DNA from 4 places in the Kitasatospora sp. NPDC059327 genome. Region 1 is predicted to be linked to each of the others. Evidence: riboswitches for the same ligand, from Rfam matches in the RefSeq annotation. Region 1 holds a riboswitch; each other region holds the start of a gene.
The links. Region 1 has a riboswitch for cobalamin ahead of ACFXHB_RS07345 (prenyltransferase/squalene oxidase repeat-containing protein). Riboswitches for the same ligand answer to the same signal wherever they lie in the genome.

Region 1 (3,843 bases):
AAGGTCGGGAAGGCCTCGTAGTAGTGGCCGTCGATCAGGCGGGCCGGATCCGTCAGGTAGCCGCTCCCCCGGGCCAGGTCGGGGGTGCGGCCGGCGGGCGGGGTCGCGGTGGCGCCGTCCGGGTCGTGCCGGACAGTGGTGAGGTCGGTGCCGGTCAGCGCCAGGACGGCCTGCTCGGTGGCGGCCGCGTCGGCCTCGGAGGTGGCCGCGTCGGGGCCGAAACCGCCGTCCTCGCCCTGGCGGCCCGCGAGCCAGGCCGTGGCGGCGTCCCGCCGGGCGCCCTGGCCGGTGGCCCGAAACGCCTGTGCCGCGCTCGCGGTGCTGACGGTGTCGCCGGGGGCGCCCGCGTACGGCAGGAGGGAGCCGTCGGCCTGCTGGCTCGCCGCGAGTTGGTCCGCCGCCTTCTTCGCCGTCGCCTCGAAACCGGGGGCCGTGCGCAGGGCGAGGGCGGCGACGGCGGTGGTGAGCGGGTCGGACTCGCAGTGGTCACCGGCGACGATCATCGATCCGGCCAGCCCGCCGTCGGCGCACTGGAGGGCCGTGAAGCGGGCGAGTGCCGGGGCGGGCGGCGTGACGCCGGCACGCTGGAGCGCGATGACGCCGAGCGTCTGGACCCAGGGGGAGGCCGCCCCGAGGAAGTCCCCGGCGGCGGTGCACTTGCCGTTCTCCCCCGCCGCCGCGCAGACGTGGTCGGTGAGCGCGGCGACCAGGTCCCGGCCGCCGAAGGAGCGCGGGTCGCGGCCGGTGCTCTCGGCGACGAGGGCCAGCAGCGCGGCGGCCCGTGCGTCGGGCGCGCCGGTCGGACCCTCGGGGAGGAGGAACGCGTCGGTGTGCGTGGAGAGGAAGCCGAGCACCTTGCGCAGCGCCGGATCCTGCGTACCCGCCGCGGCGAGCGCGACGGCGGTGAGCGCGGTCCGCGGGTAGTCCGGCCCCTCGGTGGCCCAGTTCTCCATGTGGTCGCCGGCGACGAGGCGCCCGGCCAGCCAGGCCGCCGCGGCCGCCGGGTCGCCGGGGGCGGCCGGCGACCCGGTGGAGGTCGACGTCGGGCTCGGGGTCGCCGTGGGCGAGGGCGAGGGGCCGTCGTTCTTGGCCCGGACGGAGTCCGGGGTGAAGGTCGGCGCGCCGCTGGTGCCGCCGATGTCGGTGCCGCCGTACACCCAGGCCTCGACCTCGCCCGGCTTGGGCTTCTGCGTCCCCGCGCCGAACTGGCTGTAGGACCAGGCCTGTTGGCCGGGTGCGGCGATCCAGTACGACCAGTACGCGGTGGCCTGCGGGGTGTTGACGCACGACTCCTCGGCCGGCGTCGGGTACTGGGTGCCGGCGTCGAAGCTCCCGGTGCCCAACCGGCAGATGAAAGCCGGCCCGTCGTGCTCGGTGCCGGTGGTGGTGAACCCCGCGGCGTGCAGCAGGTTCATCCCCGTCGTGGGGTTGGCGTCGCAACCGCGGACGATGCCGCCGCCCCAGTGGCCGAAGTCGACGGCGACGATCGCGCCGGTCGTCGCGGTGCACCGCTCGATCGGGTCGGCGGCGGCGATGCCGGGCCGGCCGAGCAGGACCGTTCCGCAGGCGGCGGCCGCCACCGTGCCGGCGACCACCAGGGAGGCGAGGTCCCGGCTTCTGTGACGTGTGCGACTGCTGCTGACCCTCACGACGACTCCCTCGTCGGTCGACGCAGGAGACCACGGCGCAGCCGACGGTACCCGGGCAGGGACCGTCCCGACCACGTCGTAGTCCGCGACGACGCATGTGCTTGGAACAGACCCCCGGTCCAGGCATTCCGGCTCACCCACCCGGAGGTGGGTCCACGGTTGCGGGTCAGCGCCGGAATCGAACCGGCTTCCCCTGAATGCCGAGGGTGAAAAACGGTTCATCAGACCACGTCGGTCGAGGGACAGTCAACGGGTCGTCATGTCGACCACATCACCTCGTGATCGGGAGCGCCGTACGGTAGCGTCCGCGGTGGCCTGACGGGGGAACCCGGTGCGAATCCGGGGCTGACGCGCAGCGGTGTGGGGTGGCGTTCGAGCCACCCCGAGCCCGGATGCCCGCCCGGCCGTGCACCACGGCGAATGCCGGCCCACGCGATTCGGGCGGCGACCGCTCCAGCGGTCGCGCGCGCCCGAACGGACGCCGGACCGCACGGGGCAGGGTCGGCGCCCGCCACCCCAAGGAGCCTGTCCCGTGACCCTCCCCACCACCTCGCGGACCACCCCGTCCCGTGCCGCCTCCGCCGTCACCGTGGCGCTGTCGGCCGGAGCGCTGCTGCTCACCCCCGTCCCCGCCCACGCGACGGCCAGTCCCGCGCAGATAGCCACCTCCAAGAGCACCGGTGTCACCTACCTGAAGTCCCTGCAGGCCGCCGACGGCGGCTACGTCACCGGTGGCGGGCTCTCCAACGAGTGGGCCTTCAGCGCGCTTGCGGCCGCCGGCACGGCAGCGGCGGACGTCACCCCCGGTGGTGACGCGAGCAAGAACGCCCGCCTCGTGTACCGCAACCAGCTCGCCGCGCCCGGCTGGCCCGGCGGCTCGCCGGTCGTCACGGACTACGAGCGCGGCATCCTCAACGCCTACGCGGCGGGCATCGACCCCGCCCGAGTGGGCCCGGCCCGCAACCTCCTCGCCGACCTCACCGCCTACTGGCAGAGCGCCGAACCCGGCTACTACGGCCCGTCCGCCAACTTCAACGGCACCGTCTTCGGCCTGCTCGCCCTCGCGGGTGCCAGGACCCAGGCGGGCGCCCAGCGCGCCCCGCAGGCCCTGCTGAACGCCTCCGTCACCGCGGTGCGCGCCAACCAGCACAACGACGGGGGCTGGAACTACAGCAAGGCCGCGGGCGACCCGACCGCCCTCGCCCAGGGCAGCGACGTCGACATGACCGGCGCGGCCATGGCCTCGCTGTGCACCGGCGGCGTAGCCAACACCGATCCCGCGATCGTCGCCGCCAAGAACTTCCTCAAGGGCAAGCTCGCCTCGTCCGGGGCCTTCAACGCCATGTTCGGCGTGAACACCGACTCCAACGGCTGGGCCGTGTCCGGCCTCAACGCCTGCGGCATCAACCCCCAGGGCACCGACTTCACCAGCGGCACCGGCAAGACCCCGCTCGACTTCCTCATCGCCCAGCAGTTCAAGCCCGGCGGCGGCTTCAAGTACCTGCCCACCGACACCACCCCGTCCCCCTACGCCTCCGTCGACGGCCTGCGCGCCGTCGCGGGCGCCGGCTTCACCGCCACCCCGCCCGCCCCGACCACCGCCGGGGAACCGGCCTGGGCGGCGACCGGCGGGTTCACCGCCGGCACCGCGGCCAGGCTCGCCCTGGTCGTCGACGACGGCACCGGGGCGCTCAAGGTCTGCGCCGTCACCCTCACCCCGACCGGCACGGCCACCACCCTCGGCGAGGTCCTGGACGCGGCGGCCGGCGCCACCCCGGGCGGCTGCGTCACCTCCGTCACGCCGTCCACCGGCGGCGGCACCGTCACGGCGGTCAACGGCACGGCCAACAGCGGTTCCTCCACCTGGAAGGTCGGCCTGGACGGCGCCGCCGCGAGCGCCGCCACCCGGGCCACCACCGTCCATCTCGGCGACACCGTGTCGCTGCGCTACGGCAGTTGACCGCACGCCGCCGGGAGGGGGACGATCCGCGGTCGGCCCCCTCCCGGCGGGCGGGAACCACGACGGCCCGGCGGATCCGCCGCCCGGGCCACCGGACAGGGGGAACGGGTACCGATGAGCGTGACCAGATGGGTGGCGGGCGGCTACGTGGCCTCGGTCGGCGTGCTGGCCGCCCTGGGCGGGTTGACGGAGAACGGGCGGTACTACCTCGCGGCGCTCCTCCTCACCCTGCCC
Region 2 (3,843 bases), on a different contig from region 1:
CCAGCCCGCGACATGCCGTTGGTCCTCCTGGGACAGCAGCGCCAGCGTCCCGTACATCGCCGCGAACACGCCGCCGCGGTCGATGTCGCCGACCACCACGACGGGCAGCGCGGCGGCGGTGGCCAGGCCCATGTTGGCGATGTCCCGGTCGCGCAGATTGATCTCGGCGGGTGACCCGGCGCCCTCGCAGACCACCACGTCGTAGCGGCGGCGCAGGTCGGCCAGGCACTCCAGGGCCCGTTCCAGCAGGACGGGCTTGCGCTCGCGGTAGTCCAGCGCGCCGACCTCGGCGACCGCCCGGCCGAGCAGCACCACCTGGCTGCGGCCGTCCGCGCCGGGCTTCAGCAGCACCGGGTTCATCGCCGCCTCGGGCTCCACCCGGGCGGCCTGGGCCTGCATCGCCTGGGCGCGGCCGATCTCCGCGCCGTCGGCGGTGACGAAGGAGTTCAAGGACATGTTCTGCGCCTTGAACGGCGCCACGGCGACGCCCTGACGGGCCAGCCAGCGGCAGATGCCGGCGGTGACCACGCTCTTCCCGGCGTCCGAGGTCGTCCCGGCGACCAGCAGTGCGTTGCTCACGCGCTCCCCCTTCTCGTCCCCGCCCCGAAGGCCCGCACGACGGCGTGCCCGGCGACGGTCGTACCCAGTGCGAGCAGCCCCACCCGGCGGGAGAGCCGGCAGGCGCGCTCGATATCGTCCACCGTCACCGGCCGCAGCTCGCCGCCCAGGACCGGCCGGTGCTCCACCCGGGTGCCGTACCGCAGGGTGCCGCCGAGGCGCACCCCGACGGCGCCGGCGAAGGCCGACTCGGCCTGGCCCGCGTTGGGGCTGGGGTGGGCGGAGCCGTCCCGGCGCCAGACCCGCCAGGCCGTCCGGGGCTCGGGCGCGGCGGCGACCGCCAGCAGCGCGGTCAGCCGGGCGCCCGGCCAGCCCGCCAGGTCATCCAGCCGGGCCGAGGCCCAGCCGAACCGGGTGTGGCGGGGCGAGCGGTGGCCGACCATCGCGTCGAGGGTGTTGACCGCGCGGAACGCCAGCAGCCCGGGCGTGCCCGCGAGGGCGCCCCAGACGAGCGCGTTGACCACGGCGTCGGCGGTGTTCTCGGCGACCGACTCGACCACCGCGCGGGCGATCTGCTGCTCGTCGAGGGCGCTCGGGTCGCGTCCGCACAGGTGCGGCAGCCGCTCGCGCGCCGCCGCGAGGTCGTGCGCGGCGAGCGAGCGCCCGATCGTGCGGGCCTCGCGGGTGAGCGAGGTGCCGCCGAGCACCGTCCAGGTCGCGGCGGCGGCCAGCGCGGCCCGCCCGAGCGGCCGGCGGCCCAGGGTGCGGTCGGCGGCCACCGCGCCGGCGGCGACGGTGCCCACGCAGAGCGCGGTGAAGGCGGTGCCGACCGCGCGGTCGTCGCGCCAGATCCGCCGCTCCAGCCGGCCGGCCGCGCCGCCGAAGACGGCCACCGGGTGGCCGCGCCGCGGATCGGCGAAACGGGCGTCGGCGAGGTATCCGGCGACGGCGCCCAGCGCGAAGGCGGCGGCGCGGGTCAGCGGGCGCACGGTGGACAGCAGAGGGCTCGGAAGGTCGGGGCAGCCTGCATCGCGTGCGTGTCCTCACTCAGGGTCCGCGCCCTGGATCGACGAACCGGGGGCGAGAGTCTCCTGGCTTCCGGGGTCGAACGCACCCCCGGGCCTCCGGCCGCCGCTGACGGCTCGCCGTGATGGACCCCTCCGGCGCCGCGTCGGGCGAGGAGGGACTCCGAGTGTGCTCCCCGGTGACAGTGGCGGGACCGCGCCGGACTCGCACCGGCTTCCTCTGCATGCCTCCGTTTGGCTGAAGGATCCCATCACGCGGCCGAACCGTGCGTCAACCAAGGTCACGGAGGGGTTGGTCACAGCGCCCGGGGGTTTCCCGGCCCCGTCGCTACCTCTGATCACCACCCCCCGCAGGGGCATGACAGCCTGTGTGATCGTCCAGTCGCCTGGAGAACCCTCCAGGCCCGCTTCGTGTGTTCGGCGGCTGGGGGGCGGCCGGACCACCCCCTACCGTCGGGTCCCATGCGACGCAGACAGCCACCCGCCGTGCCTCCGGTGCCCTTCTCGCCCGCGGCCGCCCGCGCGCACCGCGCCGGACTCGGCCTGACCCCCGACCAGGTGGTCGAGGGCATGGCCGCGCACGGTGTCCGGCTGCTGCCCACCCACCTGCTCGGCTGGGAGAGCGGCGCGCTGCGCCCCACCGAGGAGGAGTTCATCGCGCTGGCCCGGGCGCTCTGGTGCCCGCCGGCCCAGCTGATGGGCGTCCGCCCGGCCCGGCTGCGGGACTTCCGGGTCGCCCGGGAGCTCAACCAGGAGAGCGCGGCCCGCCGGATCGGCATCGCCCTGCGGCAGTACCAGCAGGCCGAGGCGACCGGGCGGTGGGACGGCGAGCAGGAGCAGACGTACGCGCTGGCCCAGGTGCTCGGCCTGACGCTGCGCGAGCTGGTCGCGGTGACGGGCCGGGCGGACGAGCTGGACCGGCGGCTGCGGCAGTGCGTGGACAGCCGCTGGCAGGCGCACGTGCGGCCGATCGGCCGGATCGTGCCGGTACACGAGGACGACCTCGCCACCGTGCTGACGGCGCTGCAGAAGGAGTACCAGGTCACCTCCCACTGGGGCGCCGGCAGCTGGGGCTCCCCGGCCCCGGCGGCGGGCCCCGAGGCGGCGCAGGCGGCCCGGCCGCCGGGCGAGCGGTTCTGGGAGCTGCTGGGGCGGCTGGAGACCGAGATCCCGGTCTGACCGGCCGCGGTCCTCCCCGCTCCCCCTTCCGTCCTCCGCTTGCCTTCTCCGTTTCCCTGTCTCCGCTTCCGTTCCCTCCTTCCGTGATTCGCGTCGCGAGCCCCGCCGCGAGCCCTGCCCCGCCGCGAGCCCCGCCGCACCGTGAACCCCGCCGCACCGTGAACCCCGCCGCACCGTGAACCCCGGGCCGGCGTGACCCGGACGGCCGTGTCCGGTGGCCGGGCGCCGTTCCCACGAGTGGACTGGTGGGCACAGTGCCCAGTCCGCGACGAACAGAGCGGGGAGCGATATGCGTTGGGGAACCGCGGCCGTAGTGGCGGCCGCCGTCGTCGGGACCGGGGCCGCCGTCCTGCTGATCGGCCGGCGGGCGTCCGAGCGGATGGTCAACCCGGCGGCCGCCCGTGAGCGGCCCGCCGGCCCCGTGGTGGTGCTGGCCCTCGGCGCGGGTCGGGCCACCTTCACCCGCACCGCCGAGAGCGCCCGCCCCGGCCGCTGGGCCGTCGAGTGGGCCGACGGCGGGCACGCGGTGGTCGACGAGATCCTGCACGCGGACGAGCGGGGCGTCACCCGGCGACTGGTCCGCGCCGACCGGGGCACCCTGGCTCCCGGCACCTCGGTCCGCTTCACGCCCCGCGTCCACCTCGGCGATCCGACCTCCGCACTCGGCCTGCCGTTCACCGAGACCGCCGTGGAGGGCGAGCTGGGCGCGCTGCCCGCCTGGTGGCTCGACGGCAAGCGCGGTACCTGGGTGATCCTGGTGCACGGCCCCGGCGCCGACCGGCAGCAGACCCTCCCGGTGATCCCCGTGCTGGAGCGGTTCGGCCTGCCCGTCCTCGCCGTCACCTACCGCGGCGACGAGGGCGCGCCCGCCTCCCCGGACGGCCTCGGCCACTTCGGGGAGACCGAGTGGCGGGACGTCGAGGCGGCCCTGCGGCTGGCCCTCGACAGCGGCGCCGGGCGGGTCGTCCTGTACGGCTGGTCGCTCGGCGCGACCATGGTGCTGCAGACCGCGGCCCGTTCGGCGTGGGCCTCCGCGATCAGCGGCCTGATCCTGGACTCCCCGGTGCTCGACTGGTCGGCC
Region 3 (3,843 bases), on a different contig from region 1:
GGACTGCACCCAGCCGTGCCGGGTGGCCAGGTAGCCGGTCAGCTGCTCGGCGAAGTACTGGACCATGTCGTTGCGTTCCGGCTCGCCGTGGACCAGGACGTCGATGCCCGTCTTCTCCTGGTAGGCGATCACCTCACGGACCTCGGCCCGCATCCGGTCCCGGTAGGTGCCGTCGTCGATGCGGCCGGCCCGCAGATCGGCGCGGGCCGTGCGCAGTTCGGTGGTCTGCGGGAAGGAGCCGATGGTGGTGGTCGGCAGCAGCGGCAGGTTCAGCCTGGTCCGCTGCGCCTCGGCGCGCTCGGGGTAGGCCTGGGCGCGGCGGGCGGCCGCGGGGGTGGTGGCGGCGACGCGGGCCCGGACGGCCGGGTCGTGGGTCAGCGCGGAGGCGGCGCGGGAGGCCAGGTCGGCACGGTTGGCGGCCAGTTGGGCCGCGATGGTGTCAGTGCCGTGGGCCAGGCCGCGCGCCAGGGTGGCGATCTCGGTGGTCTTCTGGCGGGCGAAGGCCAGCCAGCGGGCGACCTGCGGGTCGAGGTCCCGCTCGGCGTCGGCGTCGAGCGGGACGTGCAGCAGGGAGCAGGACGGCGCGACGTCGACCCGGTCGGCCAGCCCGAGCAGGGTGCCGAGGGTGGCGAGGGACTTCTCCAGGTTGTTGATCCAGATGTTGCGGCCGTCCACCACGCCCGCGACCAGGCGCTTGCCGGGCAGGCCGCCGACGGCGGCGAGGTCGTCGAGGTTGGCGGCGCCCGGACCGGTGAAGTCCAGGCCGATGCCCTCGATCGGGGCCTTGGCCAGGACGGGGAGGGCCTCGCCGAGACGGTCGAAGTAGCTGGCGACCAGCAGCCGGGGGCGGTCGGTGAGCCCGCCGAGTTCGCGGTAGACCCGGGTGGCGGCGTTCAGCTCGGCCGGAGTGCGGTCCTGGACCAGGGCCGGTTCGTCGAGCTGGACCCACTCGGCGCCCGCGGCGCGCAGGTCGGCGAGGAGTTCGGCGTAGACGGGCAGCAGCCGGTCCAGCAGGGTGATCGGCCGGAAGTCCGCGGCCACGCCGGGGGCGGGCTTGGCGAGCAGCAGGTACGTCAGCGGGCCGACCAGCACCGGCCGGGCGCGGTGACCGGCCTCCAGGGCCTCACGCAGTTCGGCGACCGGCTTCGCGGAGTTCGCCACGAAGACCGTGTCCGGGCCCAACTCGGGTACCAAGTAGTGGTAGTTGGTGTCGAACCACTTGGTCATCTCCAGCGGTGCGACCTCCTGCGTGCCACGGGCCATGGCGAAGTAGCCGTCCAGCGGGTCGGCCGCGACGGCGGCGCGGTGGCGGGCCGGGATCGCGCCGACCGCGACCGTGGTGTCCAGGACGTGGTCGTAGAGCGAGAAGTCGCCGGTGGGGACTTCGGTGACGCCCGCCTCGGTCAGCCGGCGCCAGTTGTCCCGGCGCAGTCCGGCGGCGACGGCGTGCAGGGCGGCGGCGGTGACGCGGCCGGCCCAGTACCCCTCGACGGCCTTCTTCAGCTCCCGGTCGGCACCCTGCCGCGGGTAGCCGTACACGGTGGCCTGCGGGGCGGTGGAACTCGATGACACGGAACTCTCCTTCGCGAGTCGCGCTGCGATCCCGGGAGAGCGCGACGGCGTGGAGGTACGACAGTGGGGGCACGGCACCAGGATGGGCCCGCCCGCTCCGCCGACCCGCCCTCGAGGTCACCGAGATCACCGCGTGCGGGGTGCACGCGGGCAGTGGCAGGTCTTCGGACTCGCGGGCACGTCCATCTGGCGAACCAGGCGGACCCCTACTGGCCGTCGCTTCCCGGGCCCCGCTGGGACCCAGTGCATGTGACGGCGGTCGTTCCCACTCACCGCTGCGGGGCAGTCCCGGATTTCCACCGGGTTCCCTCTTGCGACGCCGTGGCTGGAGGACACGGCGAACCGACTGCACCGCCCACCCTAGGCCCATCGACGGCGTCGCGTCGGCGATTGTCCGGATCGCGGATGGTGGCGTGGGCAGGTGAGGCGCCCCGTCACCCCCGCGGCCCCGCTCCCCCGGACCGCCCCGCTCCCCCCGGCTGTGCGGCGCCGCCCGGGCGAACCGCCGCTCCGACCCGGACGGGATAGGGCACGAAGGTGCTGGTGTGCTCGTCCACCGCCAGGGGCAGGCCGACCGCGGGCGCGGCCCGCTGCGGGCAGGCGGGGCGCTCACACGCCTTGCAGCCGAGGCCGATCGGGGTCGCGGCCGCCTCGTCCGCGAGGTCGAGCCCGGCGGAGTAGACGAGCCTGGACGCGTGCCGGAGCTCGCAGCCGAGGCCGACGGCGAAGGTCTTGCCCGGCCGCCCCCAGCCGCCCGGTGAGCGGGACACCGCCCGGGCGGTCCACAGGTAGCGCCGGCCGTCGGGCATCGCGGCGACCTGGACGTGCACCCGGCCGGGGGCGGCGAAGGCCTCGTAGACGTTCCACAGCGGGCAGGTGCCGCCGGTGCGGGAGAAGTGGAAGTCCGTGGCGGACTGGCGCTTGGAGACGTTGCCGGCCCGGTCGACCCGGACGAAGGAGAACGGCACCCCGCGCAGCCGGGGCCGCTGGAGCGTGCTGAGGCGGTGGCAGACGGTCTCGTACCCCAGCCCGAAGTGGTCGGCGAGGTGCTCGATGTCGTAGCGCGCCGCCTCCGCCTCGGCGTGGAAGACCCGGTAGGGCAGGACCAGGGCGGCGGCGAAGTAGTTGGCCAGCCCGATCCGGGTCAGGGACCAGGCGGTCGACCCGGGCGCGCTGTCCTCGGCGGCGAGTTCACCGAGCAGCGCGTCGTGTTCCAGGTAGGCCAGCTGGGTCGCCATCCGGAACGCCTGCTGGCCCGGGCGCAGCCGGTCGGACAGCCGCAGCACCCGGCTGTCCGGGTCGTACGCGTGCAGGTGCTCGCCCCCGACGACCGGCCGGACCTGGTGCCCGGCCGCGAGCCGCTCGGCCAGGGCCTCCCGGACCCCGCCCCGCCGCAGGCCGATCTCGGCGGCCAACTCCTCGGCGGCGAGGTCGAGTTCATGGAGGTAGTTGCGGCGACGGTAGAAGAACTCGCGGACCAGCTCGTGCGGTGTGCGGGCGGTGTCGGCGGCCGGGCCGCGGTCCCCGGTGAGGACGGCGAGCTGCTCGGCGGCCGCCCGGCGGCCGCGGCCGAGGTCTGCCAGCACCCGGGCCACGGCGGGCAGTCGGGTGGCGAGGTCGTCCAGGTCGCCCGGGGTGAGGCGGCCGGCGAGGAGCTCCTCGCCGAGCGAGTCGCGCAACTCGGCGGTGAGCCGGGCGGTGTCCGGCGGCGCGAAGTACCCGGCGTCGACGCCGAAGGCCTCGGTGAGGCGCAGCAGCACCGGGACGGTGAGCGGGCGGGCGTCGTGCTCCAGTTGGTTGAGGTAGCTGGGGGACAGGTCGAGCAGCCGGGCGAGCGCCGCCTGGCTGAGTCCGCGGTCCTCGCGCAGCCGGCGCAGCCGTGCGCCGGCGAAGGTCTTTCCCATCCGGCCCTCTCTCCCTGCCGTCGATCCGTCCGAGCCGGCCGTCGGCGCTCCCCGTGCTGTCGACGCGTCCGCCTGCCTGCCGTCCGCCTGCCTGCCGTCGACCCGTCCGGTGCCCGGCAGCATAGCCGGGCGTCCGCCGGCGGGACCTTCGCAGACTTCGCCGATTCACAGGCCGCGCTTCGCAGAACATGGCCGCCGTCCAGCGGTGACGGCGCGGCCCGGGGGTGCCAGAGTCGGTACCGCGGCCGGTCGGCGCACCACCAACAGCCCGCTCCACCAGGCATTTTCAGCCCGGCGGCGGGCCCGTGGGGGCACCGACGTCCCGGCGGCCCCAGCCGCCCGCCCGGCGCCCCGGCCGCACCTCCAC
Region 4 (3,843 bases), on a different contig from region 1:
CGCGCGCGGCGAGCGCGTAGCGCAGGACGCAGACCAGGTCGACACCGGGGGAGGAGGCGATGGCGCGGTGCGTCTCCTTGAGGACGGACTCGATGGCCCGGTTGCCCAGGTCGCTCTCCAGCTGCACGGCCGCGCAGAGGTAGCGGGTGGCGTCCGTGGCCAGGTGCCGGGCCGGCGGCTGGGGGCCGGGCTGGGGCGCCGGTGTCCAGCTGCTCGACGGCGGCGGTGCCGCGGTACCGCCGGGGGCGGGGCCGGCCGGTGCGAAGGTCGGGGCCATCGACGGCATGGGCTTCACGGGCCCCGGCACGAGCGGCCCGGCCGGCAGGGGCGGCCCGGGGGGCCCGGCCGGGCCCGGGGTGTAGCCGCCCGGTCCGGCCCCGCAGGTGGGGCAGCGGGCGGTGGCCGCCGAGCAGGCCGTGCCGCAGACGAAACAGTTCCACATGTCGAATGTGCTCATCTGACCATCGCCGACCTTCGCGCGACAACGACTTCCCCGTGGGCCCGCGCGGACGCGTCGGCCGGGTACGGCGAAGGCGTCGCGCGTGCATGCCCACAGCATGTACCTGCCCGGAACGATCCGGCACCATACGCTTTCGCCGTTACCAAACAAAGACGTGATGTTGTGTCAAAGATGAATGTCCGCAGGCTAGTTGATCATCACTGCAGGGGCTTCGCCGCAGTTCGCGGCTGTCGCGGGTGGCGGGCGCGCGCGGTGGACGGTCATGGCGGCGGCGGCCGGGCGAGGGTGGCGATACGGTGCGGCTCGACCCCTGGACTTAGTAGGACGTCCAACTATATGGTCGTGGACAAGGCCCGCAGTGCAGGGAAGCCGGTGTGAATCCGGCACGGTCCCGCCACTGTGACCGGGGAGTGCGTCGTCGCAGTACCAGCCACTGGCAGCCAGCCGGGAAGGCCGGGCGGCGCGCGGTGATCCGGGAGTCAGGATACCGACTGCGGGTGTTCCGTGTTGTCCACGAGGATGGAGCAAACACGCATGGCACCGGTCTGCGCGCCTCCCGACCCTGGTGATCCTGCGACGGCCGCGGTGTGCCCGTCCCCCTGACGGTGTGCCGCGCCCGGCGGTACCCGTGTGCCCGCACCGGGCCCACGGCGGTGCCGCCGTGCCCCAGTTCCCTCGGATCCACCTGACATCCTGACGAGAGCAGGCTTGTGATGATCCGTGAGCTCAACCACTACATCGGCGGCAAGCACGTCGCCGGCACCTCCGGGGTGTTCGGCGACGTGTACGACCCCAACACCGGTACGGTCCAGGCACGTGTTCCACTGGCGAGCCGGGCCGAGACCGAGGCGGCGATCGCCGACGCCGAACAGGCCCAGGTCGAGTGGGCCGCCTGGAACCCGCAGCGGCGGGCCCGGGTGCTGCTGCGCTTCCTCCAACTGGTCGAGGCCGAGCGCGAGTCGCTGGCCCGGCTGCTCTCCGCCGAACACGGCAAGACCGTCGCCGACGCCCACGGCGACCTCCAGCGCGGGCTGGAGGTGGTGGAGTTCGCCGCCGGTGTCCCGCACCTGCTCAAGGGCGAGTTCACCGACAGCGCCGGTACCGGCATCGACGTGTACTCGCTGCGCCAGCCGCTCGGGGTGGTCGCGGGCATCACCCCGTTCAACTTCCCCGCGATGATTCCGCTGTGGAAGGCGGCGCCCGCGATCGCCTGCGGAAACGCCTTCGTGCTCAAGCCCTCCGAGCGCGACCCGTCGGTGCCGCTGCGGCTCGCCGAGCTGTTCGTCGAGGCGGGCCTGCCGCCGGGGGTGCTGAACGTCGTCAACGGCGGCAAGGAGGCGGTGGACACGCTGCTCGACGATCCGCGGGTGCAGGCGCTGGGGTTCGTCGGGTCGACACCGGTCGCCGAGTACGTCTACGCCACGGCGGCCGCGCGGGGCAAGCGCGCGCAGTGCTTCGGGGGCGCCAAGAACCACCTGATCGTGATGCCGGACGCCGACCTCGACCAGGCCGCCGACGCGCTGATCGGCGCCGGGTACGGCTCCGCGGGCGAGCGGTGCATGGCCGTCTCCGTCGCGGTGCCGGTGGGGGAGGAGACCGCGGACGCGCTGGTCGCCAAGCTCATCGAGCGGATCGCCGCGCTCAGGGTCGGCGCCTCGCACGACCCCGCGGCCGACTTCGGTCCGCTGGTCGGCCGGGACGCCCTGGAGCGGGTGCGCGGATTCCTGGACCTGGGCGTCGAGGAGGGCGCCGAACTGGTCGTCGACGGTCGTGAGCTGACCGTGCCGGGGTACGAGGACGGCTACTTCCTGGGGGCCACGCTGTTCGACCGGGTCACCCCCGGGATGCGGATCTACCGCGAGGAGATCTTCGGCCCGGTGCTGTGCGTGGTCCGTGCGGCGGACTACGAGGAGGCACTGCGGCTGCCGAGCGAGCACGAGTTCGGCAACGGCGTGGCGATCTTCACGCGGGACGGCGACACCGCGCGGGACTTCACCCGGCGGGTCCACACCGGGATGATCGGCGTGAACGTGCCGATCCCGGTCCCCGTCGCGTACCACACCTTCGGCGGGTGGAAGCGCTCCGGGTTCGGCGACCTCAACCAGCACGGTCCGGACGCGATCCGCTTCTACACCAGGACCAAGACCGTCACCTCGCGCTGGCCCTCCGGGGTCAAGGAGGGCGCGAGCTTCACCATCCCGACGATGGGCTGAGGCCGCCGTGCACACCATGACGGAGGATCAGCGCGCCATCGCCGCGACCACCCGGGACTTCGCGCGCGAGCACCTGGCACCGCACGCGGTCGCGTGGGACCGGGACAAGCACTTCCCGCTGGACGTGCTGCGCAAGGCCGCCGGACTCGGACTCGGCGGTGTCTACGTCCGCGAGGGCGAGGGCGGTTCGGGGCTCACCCGGCAGGACGGGGTGCTGGTGTTCGAGGCGCTGGCCACCGGCTGCCCCTCGATCGCGGCCTACCTCTCCATCCACAACATGGTCGCCTGGATGGTCGACCGCCACGGCACGGCCGCGCAGCGCTCCCGTTGGCTGCCCGGGCTGTGCGCGATGGACAGCCCGGGCAGCTACTGCCTGACCGAGCCGGGGGCGGGTTCGGACGCCGCCGCCCTCGTCACCCGCGCCGTCCGGGACGGCGACGGCTGGGTGCTGGACGGCGTCAAGCAGTTCATCTCCGGTGCCGGAGCCGCCGAGCTGTACGTGGTGATGGCCCGGACCGGCGGCGAGGGGCCGCGCGGGATCTCCGCCTTCGTCGTCGAACGGGACGATCCCGGGCTCTCCTTCGGTCCGAACGAGCACAAGATGGGCTGGAACGCCCAGCCCACCCGCCAGGTCGTGCTGGACGGTGTCCGGCTGCCCGCCGACCGGCTGCTCGGGGAGGAGGGCGCCGGCTTCCGGCTCGCGATGAGCGGCCTCAACGGCGGCCGGCTGGGCATCGCCGCCTGCTCGCTCGGCGGCGCGCAGGACGCGTTGGAGCGGGCCACCGGCCATCTGGCCGAACGCGAGGCGTTCGGTGCCAAGCTGCTGCACGCCCAGGCGCTGCAGTTCCGACTGGCCGACATGGCGACGGAGTTGGAGGCGGCCCGGTCGCTGCTCTGGCGGGCGGCCGCCGCGCTCGACCGGGGCGACCCCCGGGCGCCGGAGCTCTGCGCGATGGCCAAGCGGTACGCCACCGACACCGGCTTCGACGTCGCCAACGCCGCGCTCCAACTGCACGGTGGCTACGGCTATCTGGCCGAGTACGGCATCGAGAAGATCGTCCGCGACCTGCGGGTGCACCAGATCCTGGAAGGGACCAACGAGATCATGCGCGTCATCGTCGCCCGCGGCCTGACGGGAGCCGCCTGATGACCGGGAGCACCGCCGCCGAC

Region 2: another riboswitch for cobalamin. It lies ahead of ACFXHB_RS14010 (cobalamin biosynthesis protein); the one in region 1 lies ahead of ACFXHB_RS07345 (prenyltransferase/squalene oxidase repeat-containing protein).
Region 3: another riboswitch for cobalamin. It lies ahead of metE (5-methyltetrahydropteroyltriglutamate--homocysteine S-methyltransferase); the one in region 1 lies ahead of ACFXHB_RS07345 (prenyltransferase/squalene oxidase repeat-containing protein).
Region 4: another riboswitch for cobalamin. It lies ahead of ACFXHB_RS04735 (CoA-acylating methylmalonate-semialdehyde dehydrogenase); the one in region 1 lies ahead of ACFXHB_RS07345 (prenyltransferase/squalene oxidase repeat-containing protein).

What each region holds. Positions count from the first base shown of each region.
Region 1 covers NZ_JBHYYB010000007.1:150,823-154,665, reverse strand. The annotation lists gene ACFXHB_RS07345 (prenyltransferase/squalene oxidase repeat-containing protein) at 1-1,649, opposite strand, end outside; cobalamin riboswitch at 1,750-1,893, opposite strand; cobalamin riboswitch at 1,971-2,047, shown strand; gene ACFXHB_RS07340 (hypothetical protein) at 2,182-3,609, shown strand; gene ACFXHB_RS07335 (hypothetical protein) at 3,724-3,843, shown strand, end outside.
Region 2 covers NZ_JBHYYB010000018.1:79,505-83,347, reverse strand. The annotation lists gene ACFXHB_RS14015 (cobyric acid synthase) at 1-579, opposite strand, end outside; gene ACFXHB_RS14010 (cobalamin biosynthesis protein) at 576-1,547, opposite strand; cobalamin riboswitch at 1,643-1,805, opposite strand; gene ACFXHB_RS14005 (XRE family transcriptional regulator) at 2,046-2,762, shown strand; gene ACFXHB_RS14000 (alpha/beta hydrolase family protein) at 3,052-3,843, shown strand, end outside.
Region 3 covers NZ_JBHYYB010000009.1:125,560-129,402, forward strand. The annotation lists gene metE (5-methyltetrahydropteroyltriglutamate--homocysteine S-methyltransferase) at 1-1,572, opposite strand, end outside; cobalamin riboswitch at 1,731-1,885, opposite strand; gene ACFXHB_RS08935 (short-chain fatty acyl-CoA regulator family protein) at 2,007-3,476, opposite strand.
Region 4 covers NZ_JBHYYB010000005.1:5,817-9,659, forward strand. The annotation lists gene ACFXHB_RS04730 (hypothetical protein) at 1-457, opposite strand, end outside; cobalamin riboswitch at 781-971, shown strand; gene ACFXHB_RS04735 (CoA-acylating methylmalonate-semialdehyde dehydrogenase) at 1,174-2,673, shown strand; gene ACFXHB_RS04740 (acyl-CoA dehydrogenase family protein) at 2,690-3,820, shown strand; gene ACFXHB_RS04745 (enoyl-CoA hydratase/isomerase family protein) at 3,820-3,843, shown strand, end outside.